DNA from 3 places in the Lactobacillus sp. UMNPBX6 genome. Region 3 is predicted to be linked to each of the others. Evidence: predicted binding sites of a transcription regulator. Region 3 holds the regulator's gene; each other region holds the start of a gene.

Region 1 (4,646 bases), on a different contig from region 3:
AAAGCAGGAACTTTATTATTTTTAGGGAATTTTACTAAATTAGTGTATTGATCAACAATTTGACCATTTCTCACTTTTACCCCACCGAGTTCGGTAATCCGATCACGGAAAGGACTAAGACCAGTTGTTTCAATATCAAGCATTGTGTAATTAGACAAAAAGTCTGGTTTTTCTTGTCCCTTTTGCCGGAGTTTATCTTGTGCACCATCTACATGCAAAACCCCGTTTTTTACGTAAATACTCATCGTTCACCCTATTTAGTTAAATTCATCAACATATCACGCGAGCTAGTTGCAAAGCCTGCTGATCTCTTCTTCAAATCATCTGGCATGTCTTCATCAGCCAAATCAGCTGCTACATACTTCCAATGGTTAAATTGTTCTACCAATTTAACCATTGGATCAAGAAGCTGTGGACTAGTCTCATCGACGCCAAGCTCTAAAACTACAACTTTCTTGTCTTCATTACCAGTTAAAAACCAACGAAAACGAGTATTAGCATCTGTATCAGGGAAGAAGTTAGCATTAAGCGGCATGTGCAACTCCATTGGACTGTTGCAATCTTCACATTTTGGCACTTCACCTTCACCCACTAAAAATTTTTTGACTACTTCACGATCATCTTTTTGTCCATGGTTAATACCACTAGAACATTGCATTCTGGTCCAATCGCCAAAGACATTGAAAATGTGATTCTCATTAAAACCAGCGTTTTCAAAAAAGTGAGCAAAAGTACTAGTTGCAATAAAGTATTCCTTATCTTGCAAAAGTTTCTTTAAAGCTTGCATCGTTTCACCAGGTTCGTATTGAAGAGAATATTCATTCACCAATTCACTCCAAAAACTCCATTGTTCACTCCAAGATTCGAATTTCTTATCAAGGGCATCCCCAATTGTATGCACATCGTATTTGTCGGCAATTTTGCCAAACTGGTCATCGAAGTTTTCTTCACTTAAGATGTCCAATCCTTCTTCTTTAGCCATGCCATTACCTGCAGTAATGATCACTGCATCCGCATCTTTAATCCATTCTTTTACCTTAGTAAAATCTGCCATCTTTATCTCTTTTCTTATTTAGAATAACCGGTCAAACGTAATTGTCCATCGATGTATTCACCTAAGAACACATCATTGATTCCATTATAACCTGCAGCTTGTACTTCTTGCTCAAGCCATGCTTTTCATCCTGATTTTCTTATTCTTCAACTTTTTGTTTAATTCTACCATAATAAAAAAGCAGCGTTTTTTGCGCTGCTTTTTAAATCTTATTATTTAGAAATTTCTTTAAGCCCAGCATGACGACGTCCCATGTTAAACCAAGGTGAAACAGTAAATGCCAAAACATCATTAATGACATAAATCAATGAGTTGATAGCCATAGCCAAGTTGGCATCACCTTGTGCGTAAGTGATTCCCCAAAGAACAAGTTGAAAGATACCACTTGCAGTCCACCAGAAGTATTGGTTGTTGTAACGCATGAAGCACATAATTCCGGCAGTAAGTGAAATAGCAAAACTGATAGCATCAACCCAAGGACGTGGATCATTAGTGAACTTACCAATTAAGTAACCAGAAACCACATAAACAAGCAAGGTACCAACGATGGCGATTAACCATTCTTTTGAGCCAAATTTTCTCAAATGGTTCTTAGTATCATTATTCCATGACTTTACTGACAAAATAACTGGTAAGTCCAAAGTTGCAATATAAGCAATTTGTTCAAAGATGGAAAGATAATTCTTAGCTGACCAACCTGCATAAATAAAGCAAGCTGCTGATACTAATCCTAACCATCCATTAATTGCCTTAGTAGCATTAATTGCCAATACACAAAGCGTACCTAATAAAGTACCAATAAAAGTAATTAAAGTTACGCTGGTAACCTTAGCTTGAATAAGTAATGCTAATTGAAAACCAAAAGCAAAAAACCATAAACAATAATTTTGTATTGGCCATCCCTTTAATTGATTAAATAGCCAAACGAAATAATTCTCGTGTTCTCTTTCCATCTACACAAACTCCTTTAAATTTAGGTTCACAAAACACAACATTTTGTGCCTTATCCGCTTTTTCCTAATAAAAGCATCGATATATATTGTAATCGAATTAAGCATTTTATACAATCTTGAATCTTACAAAATATTGTGCTAATAGCACTTAAAGATGTCTATATGTTGTGTTTATGAGAAAAATTATTAGTTTTGATTTTCATCTATATAAAATCAAATTTGAATACTTAAGAATATATAAAGGTACTCAAAAAGTACTATTCTGGAGTGACACACCATCATATAATATAAGTGTAAATTAGTGACATATTGTCATACTATCCAGATGAGGGTAAAAAAATGTTTAAATCAACAAAATCACAATTTGCAATTAGAAAATTAAGTAAGGGCGCTGTTGCGGTTTTATTGACTTTCGGTATTTTCGCTAACACTACTTCTGGTATCGTGTCAGCTACAGTAAATGATGGTATCGATATAAGCGCTATCGAAATCAGAGGGGGTACAACAGATACTACTGAATCTTCAGTAGAAGATATTACTCCTGAATCCACTACTGAAGTTTCAACTTCAAATGATGATCAATCAACTCCAGTAAATTCAGAAATTACTCAAAATACAGAAACTATTTCTGAAAATACTCAAGCTGAAACTGCCACTGAAATCAACAAAGCTGAAAATACAGCTAAAGAAGAATCAACGGTAGAAAATGCAACTACTAATGATGCAACCGTCACCGAAGATCAAACCACTACTGATAAAACTGAAACTTCTTCTCCAGAAAATACAAATCAAACTGAAACAACTACTAAGAAGCCAACAATTAACGTTGATACTGAAAAAGTAGACAAAGAGGATGAAGAAGAAACAAAAAAATTAGAAGATATTAAAAAATATATCGAGGAAGTAGCTGCAAAACACCCATTGGGAATTGCCGGTATCTTCCACATCTTTGGTAATGAAGTAGATGGTCAAGTGCACATTGCTGGTAATATTGCCGCAGATAAAGTTGGCGCTGGCGATTTTGGCACTAACTCAGGTGCTACCAGCAACTTAACTAATGGTGATATTCACTACATCGGTAGCATTGACCACCTCAATAAAATTAATGGTGACAACAAGTTAGTTATCTTCGGCCCAGACATTGAATACCGTTCATACGAAAATGGTGGCGCTATTCAAGTTAACTTTGGTACTAAGGATGAACCTAAATGGCAAAAAGTTGACATTAAGCACAGCCACATTATTCAAGCTGACAAGCCTTTAGACATTCAAGGTGAGTTAGACAAATTAGGTGAAAAGTCAGACAACTGGGCAGGCCAAAGCCAAACTGAGGGTGTTAAGGCTGACTTCACTGACCACAATAACAGTTGGATCGATGTTTCCGAAGCAATCAAAAATGCCGGTGATAGAAAAGAACCTATTTACGTAACAGTTGATGCTAGTCACATCTCAGGTGATAACAAGCGTAATATCACTATCAAGGGTATCCCTGCTGATGAAAATGCTCCAATCATCATTTTGAATGTTACTAATGTTCAAAACGGAGACTTGACTGTAAAGACACATCTGGTTTTAGAATACTCAGACCAAAACAATGTAAATGGTTCTAGTGAAAAGCATGGTCAAGCTAACAAGTTATTGTGGAACTTTGGTACCAACCTTAACTCATTGAACATTGATGGTGACTGCCACTTAGGCAGTATTCTAGCTTCAAACGCACACATTACTACAAATGTAAACGTGGATGGTAACATCATCGGAGACAAGGTTACTATCAAAGGTGAAAGTCACCGTTGGGACTTAGTTCCACCAATGGAGGAAATTCAGATTTCTGAAGAGCCTAAGCCGGAAAAGCCAACTCCGGAAGACCCAACTCCGGAAGAGCCTAAACCCGAAGAGCCAACTCCGGAAGAGCCTAAACCCGAAGAGCCAACTACACCTCCTACTGATGAAGAACTTCCTCCTAGTGAAGAAGACTTCATCCGCCCACTTCCTGAAGATGTAGTAGACCCTATCGGAGAGGAAGAAGAACCTAAAGAAGAGGAAAAACAAGATGAAGAAGACTTCATTCGTCCGCTTCCTGAAGATGTAGTAGACCCTATCGGAGAGGAAGAAGAACCTAAAGAAGAGGAAAAACAAGATGAAGAAGACTTCATTCGTCCGCTTCCTGAAGATGTAGTAGACCCTATCGGAGAGGAAGAAGAACCTAAAGAAGAGGAAAAACAAGATGAAGAAGACTTCATTCGTCCGCTTCCTGAAGATGTAGTAGACCCTATCGGAGAGGAAGAAGAACCTAAAGAAGAGGAAAAAGAAGACTTCATTCGTCCGTTTCCTGAAAATGTAGTTAAGTCTACAACTAACAAGGTTCAAGAACAACAAAAAGAAGAAAAGGCAACTCCTCAAACAAGCACCAGTACAGTCGTTGAAACATCAACTGAAGAAGAGATCGCTTTGCCAGAAACTGGCGAAAAGCAGAACCCACTTATCTCTATCGGTGCTGTGATGAGCGCAGTTGCAGTGGCTCTTCTCTCACTTGGCCTTATTATCAAAAAGAAGAACTAATTACGAAAATGACTCATCTAAGAGTCGTTTTTTAATTATTTCTAAATAGTGACACTATGTCATTTACAAATCAAAAA
Region 2 (4,646 bases), on a different contig from region 3:
CACCGCCTAAAAGGGTCAAACCTTGCACATAAGGCTGAGACATATCTTTGATGATCTGGTCTTCAAGGTCTTGCGTATAAGGCTGACCATAGTTGAAGTTCTGCGCTGCCAAGTTGTAGCATCCCGGACAGTCAAACAAACATCCAGAAACGTAAAGACTACATCTTACACCTTCACCATCAACGAAGTTGAACGGCTTATAGTCCGCAATCTTGTGCAAACTATGCTCTTCACTCTTCCATTCTTGTGGCTTAGGATTCTTAGGCATCGCCTTTTGCTTAAGCAACTTCTTAGCGTGATCAACTTGAGGCTTATATTGATTTGAGTCAACAAATACCGTATCACCATCAATATTAACCTTGATCAAACTGCTTCGAATGTCAGGGCCTTCTTGATCGTTTTTATCTTTCTTTGGCATTTTCTTTAGTTTCCTCTTCAGCTTCTTCGCGTACTAAGCCCATGGTCATGTGCTTTACTCTGTGAGCAATTTCTTCATGACGACCGTGAACCATAGGTCTCTTCAAAGGATTACCAAGGTAGCCGCAGGTTCTCTTTACACAGTCACAGGTACGTGGATCGTGGTTGCCGCAGACTGGGCATTGGAAGCCTTTAGCAGTAGCCTTGAATTCACCGGCAAAACCACACTTGTAGCACTTGTCGATTGGAGTGTTGGTACCAAGGTAGCCTACCTTGTCGTAAGCCCAGTCCCAAACGGCTTCAAGAGCTGCTGGGTTTTGCTTCAAGTTAGGGTATTCGCAGTAGTGGATGAAACCACCAGCAGCGTATTTTGGATAATCCATTTCGAAACTCAACTTTTCAAATGGAGTTGGGTGCTTTCTAACATCGTAGTGGAATGAGTTAGTGTAGTATTCCTTGTCAGTGATGTCCTTAACCTTGCCGAACTTAGCAGTATCAAGTCTGCAGAAGCGGTCGGTCAAACTTTCACTTGGAGTTGAGTACAAGCTGTAGTGGTAGTGGTTAGGATCGTCCTTTTCCCACTTAGCACATAAGTCATGCATCTTCTTAACGATCTCAACAGTGAAGTCGTGAGCTTCCTTGTTGTGTTCCCAATCGGAACCGTAGAAGACAGTACCTACTTCGTAAAGGCCGATGTAGCCCAAGGAAACAGTGGCACGGCCGTTCTTGAAGAGGTCGTTAACGTTGCCATCTTCTGAAAGACGCTTGCCAAATGCACCGTATTGGTAAAGGATTGGTGCGTTGACTGGCTTAGCTTCGGTTACGCGGTGAGCCTTGAATTGCAATGCTTCGTGGCAGGTTTGCATTCTAACTTTGAAGATCTTCCAGAAAAGATCCATGTCGCCGTGACTTTCCATAGCGATTCTTGGCAAGTTAACAGTAACAACACCTAAGTTCATTCTGCCTGAGTTAACTTCCTTGCCGTTCTTGTCCTTCCAACCTTGTAAGAATGAACGACAACCCATCGGACACTTGAATGAGCCGGTGATTTCTTTAATCTTGTCGTAGCTCAAAACGTCTGGGTACATTCTCTTGGTTGAACATTCGATGGCAAGCTTCTTAACATCGTAGTTAGGATCACCTGGGTGCAAGTTGAGCCCCTTCTTAAGGGTGAAGAGTAATTTAGGGAAGATCGCGGTTCTGTGTTCTTTACCCAAACCAGCAATTCTGATTCTTAAAATATCTTTTTGGATTTCTTTTTCAATCCAAGAAGTACCAAGGCCGAAGCCCAAGCTAGTAAATGGTGTTTGACCTTGGCTTGAGAACATAGTGTTGATCTCGTATTCCAGGCTTTGCATAGCGTCGTAGATGTCTTTCTTAGTACGCTTCTTAGCAAAAGCATCTGCTTTTTCTTCATCGTCAATTAATTCTTTAGCATCCTTTAAGTGCTTTTCGTAGTTCTTTTGAGCAAAAGGAGCTAAAACTTCATCGGCACGGTCGAACGAACAACCACCGTATTGACTTGAAGCTACGTTAGTGATGATTTGGACAACTTGGCTGGTAGCAACGCCGATTGAGTTAGGACTTTCCATGTAGGCATTACCAATCTTGAAGCCGTTGGTAAGCATTTCTTTGAAGTCGATCAAGCAGCAGTTAGACATCGGTGAAAGTGGAGTGTAATCCAAGTCGTGCCAGTGAATGTCACCGCGAAGGTGTGCTTTAGCGATGTGTTCATGCATCATAGTCAGACCAACGGTCTTACCTACTGTACCTGCAGTCAAATCACGTTGAGTGCTGAAGACATCACTATCTTTATTTGCGTTTTCGTTAACGATGGTTGGGTCTTTATGGACTAAGCGTTCCAAACGGTTTTTAGTATCAATTTGTTTTTCCCATTCGGCAACGTCATGCTTGCGATAAGCAACATACTTTTTGGCAGCTTCAATATAGCCAAGTTCATTCAAGCTTTGTCTAAATGCATCCGCAACATCTTGTGCTGTTACAGTGTCATCATCAAGCTTATCCATAATCTTGCTTAAAATTACTGTCTTAACATCGTCCAAGCCAAGAGCGTGAATAACCATCTCCAATTTAAACAATTCGAACGGATATTTAGCGCCATCACGCTTAACAAACATTGTCGGTGTATTTAATTTCTGTTCCAGTTCTTGCTTTAACATAAAGATCAACCCCTCTAAATCTATGAATCAATCTTACCATAGAACACAATATATTGTATTCTATACATATAGAGACATCTACACCTTGTATTTAGCAAATTGCTGTCATTAAAACATTTTTGAGCAAGAAAAAAAGTTGAGAGAAATTTCTCCCAACTTTTTGGTATTTTTTGAAATATTTTTAGTTATTTTTACGCTTACGATCTACGCCAAATCCGAACAATCCTAAACCAGCGGGTAGGGATCCTAAGATATCGGTAGATTCTTTAGCACCAGTTTGTGGCAATGCCAACACACCGACAAATTTTCCAAAATTCTTCTTCATTTTGAACATCCCTCTTTCCCTATTTCATAATTAAACATATCAGAACATCAAAAAAGTTTGGTAGAAAATTTCCACCAAACTCTTAGTTTTCTAATTAATCAGCCACGTGAGTAAAAGCTGTATCCTTAACTCTTACGTAGACAGGTTGTCCTTTCCAGTAACCTGACTTGTAGTATTTAACGCCGCGGTAAGTATAAGTACGCTTTGGCGTGTTGTAATTTCTACCATCATTAGTTAAGAAGTACTTCTTGCCCAAACGACGACCATATTTATTGTAGATGTATGCCTTGTGCTTGATATGGAAAGTAGCGTGGTTAGCCTTGTAGTCGTAAACTTTCTTATCATGCTTGTACTTGTGGTATGCACGCGTACCTTCTTGAATACCTTCGTCAACTGCTCTACCGACTAAATAACCGTTGAAAGAACCCCAGAATGCATCTGAATATGGGCTAGCTTGAACGGTAGTAGCAGCTGGAGCCGCAACAGAAATCCCCATAATACCTGTCACAGCAACAATACCTAACTTTTTAATTTTCATCCTTGAAAAAATTCACTGTAATTATATCACCAACTCATTATTCCAAAGATATGAGTAATAAAAAAAGTTTGGAAATAGCTTCCAAACTTTCTGAAATATATTCAATTACTTATTTTTCTTGAAGTATTGACCCTTATTTACTTCGTAGTACTTCTTGTAACGAGCGTAGTAGTTGTGGAACATGTATTTCATCAAAAGCCAACGCTTAAAGTTACGGTCCTTGTCGTAGAAGACAGTAGTGCCATAACGGCCTTTGTGAATTAATTCTTCTGCAGTGTCCTTAGCATCGTTTTCAAAGGCGTATTCCTTAAAGATCTTAACTGGTACACCCATCCATAAAACGTGCTTAGACTTCAACTTGTTGCCGTATACAGTGTCCTTATCCTTCAAGCTGTCTTCAACGTAGTCGTCAATGTACCACTTAGCCAAGTTGTAACCGTTCAAAGTTACGTAGAAGCTTGAACGACCTTGACGCAAGTTGATTTCGAAGAACTTGTATTGACCGTCACGAGTATCGTACTTGATATCAAAGTTAGCCATACCAGTGTAGTTCAACTTTTCAAGGAAGGCTTGAACTTGTTCGTACAACTTTTCATCGTATGCTGGCAAGATAGTCATGTAGTTACCAATTGATTGTGGGGTTGGGTCTTCCAATAATGGGTGACCTAAGCACATCATCTTAACTTGGTGGTTTTTGTCAACGTATGCATTCAAGGTTCTCATGTTTGAGTCATCACCAGGAATGAAGTCTTGTAAAATAAGGTCTTCAGTATAACCGTGGGTGTAGATCTTGCCTACGATATCCTTGAATTCATTTTCATCATGAATAGTGAAAGTCTTCTTACGACCTTCGAATTGGCAGTTAAGCCATGAAACTGGGTCTTCTGGCTTAAGTTCTACTGGGAATTGGAATGGCACATCAGTGTACTTGCCTGACTTGTAATCATCCATAGTGATGATCTTAGTCTTAGGATATGGCAAACCATATTCTTCAGCTACTTCGTAGAAGCCTTCCTTTGAAATCAACTTTTCAAGCAAGTCGTAATCGATGTAAGGTACGATAAATACCTTGCTCAATTCTTCCTTATGCTTTGAAAGAAGTTCTGCATAACCATCACCACAAGCAATCAAAATTACAGGTTCCTTATGGTCCTTGTAGATTTCCATCTTTTTACGCATAACATCC
Region 3 (4,646 bases):
TCATTATACGCACGAAACTTTTAGATGCAAGACCTTTTTTTAAATTAATGCAAAGAATTTCTTCGATCGGGTCCAGAAACCACAACTTCTTTAGCTAAAAAACGTACTCGCTGCATAAGTCTCCTAGCCTTTACTGGATCAGTCGCATTACGTGTTTCTTCAAAATGAGATTCTAATGCTTCCATGTCAAGATTAGATGAGAAAAATGTTGGTAAAACATTATCCATCCGAGCTTGTAAAATTACACCCAATACGTCATCTCGTGACCATTGACTAAGACTCTCAGCACCAATATCATCTAAAATCAATAAATCACATTCAGACAAACGGCGAATTTCACTTTGCAAACTATTGTCGTCAAAATGACTTGCTAATCCGGCTATAAAAGTTGGCACATGCAAGAACACAACATTTTTATTCATGTTCGTGACCACATAATTAGCTAATCCCGCTAAAATATATGTCTTACCAACACCAAAATCACCTGACAAATATAGTCCCCGAATATGCGGATTTTGCTTATATTTTCTTAAAAAGTCGTAGATCAAAGTTAAAACTTGTTTACGATCATCATTTACATCAATTTCACTCAAACTCACATCATGAAGACGAGTCGGAACATCGATTAGTTGTAATCTTCGCTCGGCAGCTTGCTTGCGATCTTGAGCTAATTTTGCCTTAGTTGGCACATACCGAATATCAATTACTTTACCATTCAAAAATAATTGGGGAGCATACCCTGCCATCACCTTACTTGCAGTATGCTTTTGAGAATAATACTCATACAAGTTAGATATACTATTTCGAATCATCTTTTGATCAATTTTATCTGCATTTGCATGAATAAATGACTGCACATCAGGATCACGCAAGGCTTGTTCTATCAAAGATTGTTCATCACCCAGATTACGCTCTTTTACAATCTTTTTAATTACATTGCCAATTGGCTCCATTTTTTCACCTACTTCCAATTATCTTTGAATCCTATTTATTATTTAAATCTTTAAATAAATTCTTCAATTGCTCGGTAGAAATGCCAGCATCCCTATCAGCCTTTTTCTTACTCCAATCAGTGCCTTTTTCGACTCGCTTTTGATAAGTTCGAACAGATTTTTTCTTACCAAAGCTATTGCGCCGCTTTTTCACATATTGCAAAGCCTGTACGGCTGTAGCCACGCCATGTTGCAGCCAGTCATTGGCAATCTTATAAGCCAAATTAGAACTAACTACTGTGTCATAAGTAAGACATGTATAGGTCAAAATGTTGATTAAGTCTTCAGGCAACCCATACTGGGTGTGCAAATTATTAATAATCTGCTTCTCATTGGCACTAGTTATACCGCCTTTTTGCGTTTTTATTTTATACAAAAATTCAGCGGGTGAACTCTCATTAGCTGCTTTTAACAGCTTTTTATCATGGTCATCCATATCTTTAATCACAGCTAATGCCTTTTTTTGCCCTTCATTTAACTGCTTTTGTACATTTTCTCTAGTATTAGCCCTCTTATAATTTTCCGCTAAAGTATTGCTAATGTCATGCATATTTAAGCTATATGAGCCATGAAGACATGGCAAGCTTTCATCTACAAATTCTTTTTCTGATAAGCCATACGTTTGGATTAAACCACGAATTTGATCTTTATTAAGGTCAATTTCACTAGCTGGAATTTGATAGCGATTATACTCCTGCTTGATAAAATCCCAATCAATACTATCGTGATCATTCACCTTGGCAGTTTCAACTTCATGAATCTTATTTTCTTGTGCGGCTTGAACCACATCACTAGACGGAGTGATTGCTTCATCCCCAGGTAAACGAAAAACATCAAAAAAGTTTGCTGACACGTCTTTAGCATTTTTTATAGGTTTTTCCCTTAATTTTGCTTCTTGAGCAAAAGCATGACTTAAATCATGAAAGGTTGATACACCAACCTTTTCTTTTAATAAACTAGCTAAAAGTGGCGTCGCAAAAAATTTGTCTGCAGCTGGAACTTGCAGCAATTTAAAAACTAAAACATTATTGAATACATTATCAGACAAAAGTGTTTGGATTAATCCTACAGCCTCTAATTTATGCAATGAATCAAATAATTGTTTCAAACTGCAGTCCAATTGCTCTTGCAATGAATATATCCCCTTCGAGTCGGAAATTATGCCATACGGATCATAATTTTGAATCAAAGTCTGATATAGCGCTACTGCTACTGCACCTACTAACGGTTGATATAATTTGATTAAAACTTTTTCATCTTCGGGAAAAAGCTTCACACGATTGGCTACATAATAAAGATGTTTGGGATCAGACGTCTCAAACATGACTAATTGCCCTTACCTTTCTTAGCCATCATGTCTTCCATAGTCTTCATGAAACTAGACATATCTTTAAATTCACGATAAATAGATGCAAAACGAATGTAAGCCACATCATCAAGATCAGCCAATTTATCCATAACGTATTGACCAATCTTCTTAGATGAAATTTCACTAATGCCTTGCTTTCTTACTTTATTTTCAACATGATCAACCAATTGCTCAAATTGCTCACTGCTAATTGGTCGTTTCTGTCCTGCAGCCATTACACCATGCAAGATTTTCTTGCGATTAAATGGTTCACGCGTACCGTCATTTTTAATTACAAGTAACGGAGCTGTTTCTACTCTTTCAAAAGTTGTAAAACGAAAACCACAATTTTCACACTCTCTGCGTCGTCTGATTGCACGGTTTTCATCACTAGGACGTGAATCAATAACGCGGGAGGCATTTTGATGACAATTTGGACATTCCATAGCTATCCCTCTTCTTTGATCTTAATTAATATCTGTTCTAGTTTATTTTCTAATTCTTTTATTGTACCAGTATTTGCCACTACAAAATCGGCCATTTTTTCTTTTTCAGCTAATGGCATCTGACTATTAATCCGCATTCTTGCTTCCTCGTCAGATAGATTATTACGCTTTTTTAAACGTTCAATCTGTAATTGCTCAGGAAGGGTAATCACTAAAACTCCATTAGCTACATGTTTTTTATCCAATCCCGCTTCAAAATACACTGGTGCATCTAAAATAACAAGAGCAAAATTCTGATATTCTTTTATCTTTGCTACTGTTTTATCGAAAATTAACGGATGCGTCAACTGATTTAATTCAGACAAGGCTCTTTTATTACTAAAAACTAATTGCCCTAATTTTTTACGATTTATTGTTTGGTCTGAATTTAAATATTCTACCCCAAAATGATCTTTAATCACTTGCCAAGATGCATTGCCGGGTTTCATCAGTTCGTGGGCAATTTGATCACAGTCAATAATCGGAATGTTTTTATTTTTAAAAAAATCATCAGCAGTACTTTTACCGGTGGCAATTCCACCTGTTAATGCTAAGACATAACTCATTTATAAATCACCTGACAATGAGGACAAAAAGTGGTTCCCCGACCATTAACCTTAATTTTTTCAAATTTAGTACCACAAACTGTGCAGGGCTCACCTACATGACCGTAAACTTGCAATTTACTTTGAAAGCCTCCAACTTGTCCATTCGCATTCAAAAAGGAATGAACTGTAGTACCTTGCAGCTTAATTGCTTCGGCAATAATTTTATTAATCTGATCATGTAATTCAGATACTTTTTCCACAGGAATTTTATTGGCCTGACTTAAAGGATGAATCTTGGTTCGCCAAAGAACCTCATCAACATAAATATTACCTAGACCAGCTACTACTGATTGATCAAGCAAAGTGTTTTTGATATTTTTCTTCTTACGCTTTAAGCCATTGATTAAATATTCTGAAGTAAATTTAGAACTATTTGGTTCTACTCCAAGCTTACCAATCCCTGTAGTTTGTCTTTCGGTGCCAGTTAAAATTAGCTGCATCCGCCCAAATTTGCGCACATCATTATACCGCAACGCTGTTCCATCAGTAAAAACAAATTCAACGTGATCGTGTTTATCCTTAGGCGCATCAGACGCAGTTAAATGATACTTTCCTTCCATTCGCAAATGAGAAACAATCGTTAAATTATCACTCAAGCGAATAAGCAAATACTTGGCGTAGCGATCAATATCGATAATCTTTTTACCAGGCAATTCAGATAAAAATTTTTCATGATCAGTCGCCACAATTTTTGGATACCACAAAATCACTTTTTTAATAGTTTTTCCCTTAACTAAAGGAAGCAGCGTTCTTCGAACTGTTTCAACTTCAGGCATTTCAGGCATTTTATCACCTACTTTGCATCATACCAATTGTGTCCCCAGCCAGAATCAGCAATTAGTGGCACATCAAGCTTAACAGCTGATTGCATTACTTTAGGCACAATCTTTTTAATTGTTTCTAGCTCATCTTTTGGTACATCAAAAATCAATTCATCGTGTACCTGCACTACCATTTTAGTCTTCAAATGTAGTTCATCTAACTTCTCTTGCATGTTAATCATTGCAATTTTAATAATATCAGCAGCTGAACCTTGAATTGGTGAATTAATAGCAGTTCTTTCAGCAAAGGCACGAACGGTGTATTTCTTAGCATGAATATCTGGCAAGTATCTGCGACGGTGCATGATTGTTTCGGCATAGCCTTTGTCACACGCTTCTTGTACTGCTTTATTCATGTAATCCTTGATTTGAGGATATTGTTCGAAGTAGTT

What was found. The regulator NrdR, encoded in region 3, represses ribonucleotide reductase genes. The targets are predictions, from matches to a motif close to ACACNATATATNGTGT.
Region 1: the regulator NrdR is predicted to act here: its motif matches at 2,041-2,056, upstream of pnuC (nicotinamide riboside transporter PnuC).
Region 2: the regulator NrdR is predicted to act here: its motif matches at 2,641-2,656, upstream of nrdD (anaerobic ribonucleoside-triphosphate reductase).

Annotation. Positions count from the first base shown of each region.
Region 1 covers NZ_PCZD01000019.1:4,409-9,054, reverse strand. The annotation lists gene CP357_RS04600 (exonuclease domain-containing protein) at 1-245, opposite strand, end outside; gene CP357_RS04595 (Sir2 family NAD-dependent protein deacetylase) at 254-1,054, opposite strand; gene pnuC (nicotinamide riboside transporter PnuC) at 1,267-2,007, opposite strand; gene CP357_RS04580 (LPXTG cell wall anchor domain-containing protein) at 2,347-4,569, shown strand.
Region 2 covers NZ_PCZD01000030.1:10,198-14,843, reverse strand. The annotation lists gene nrdG (anaerobic ribonucleoside-triphosphate reductase activating protein) at 1-418, opposite strand, end outside; gene nrdD (anaerobic ribonucleoside-triphosphate reductase) at 402-2,597, opposite strand; gene CP357_RS06205 (LPXTG cell wall anchor domain-containing protein) at 2,779-2,922, opposite strand; gene CP357_RS06200 (SLAP domain-containing protein) at 3,017-3,460, opposite strand; gene CP357_RS06195 (carboxylate--amine ligase) at 3,566-4,646, opposite strand, start outside.
Region 3 covers NZ_PCZD01000047.1:6,173-10,818, forward strand. The annotation lists gene dnaI (primosomal protein DnaI) at 45-953, opposite strand; gene CP357_RS07755 (replication initiation and membrane attachment family protein) at 985-2,316, opposite strand; gene nrdR (transcriptional regulator NrdR) at 2,319-2,786, opposite strand; gene coaE (dephospho-CoA kinase) at 2,789-3,391, opposite strand; gene mutM (DNA-formamidopyrimidine glycosylase) at 3,388-4,218, opposite strand; gene polA (DNA polymerase I) at 4,227-4,646, opposite strand, start outside.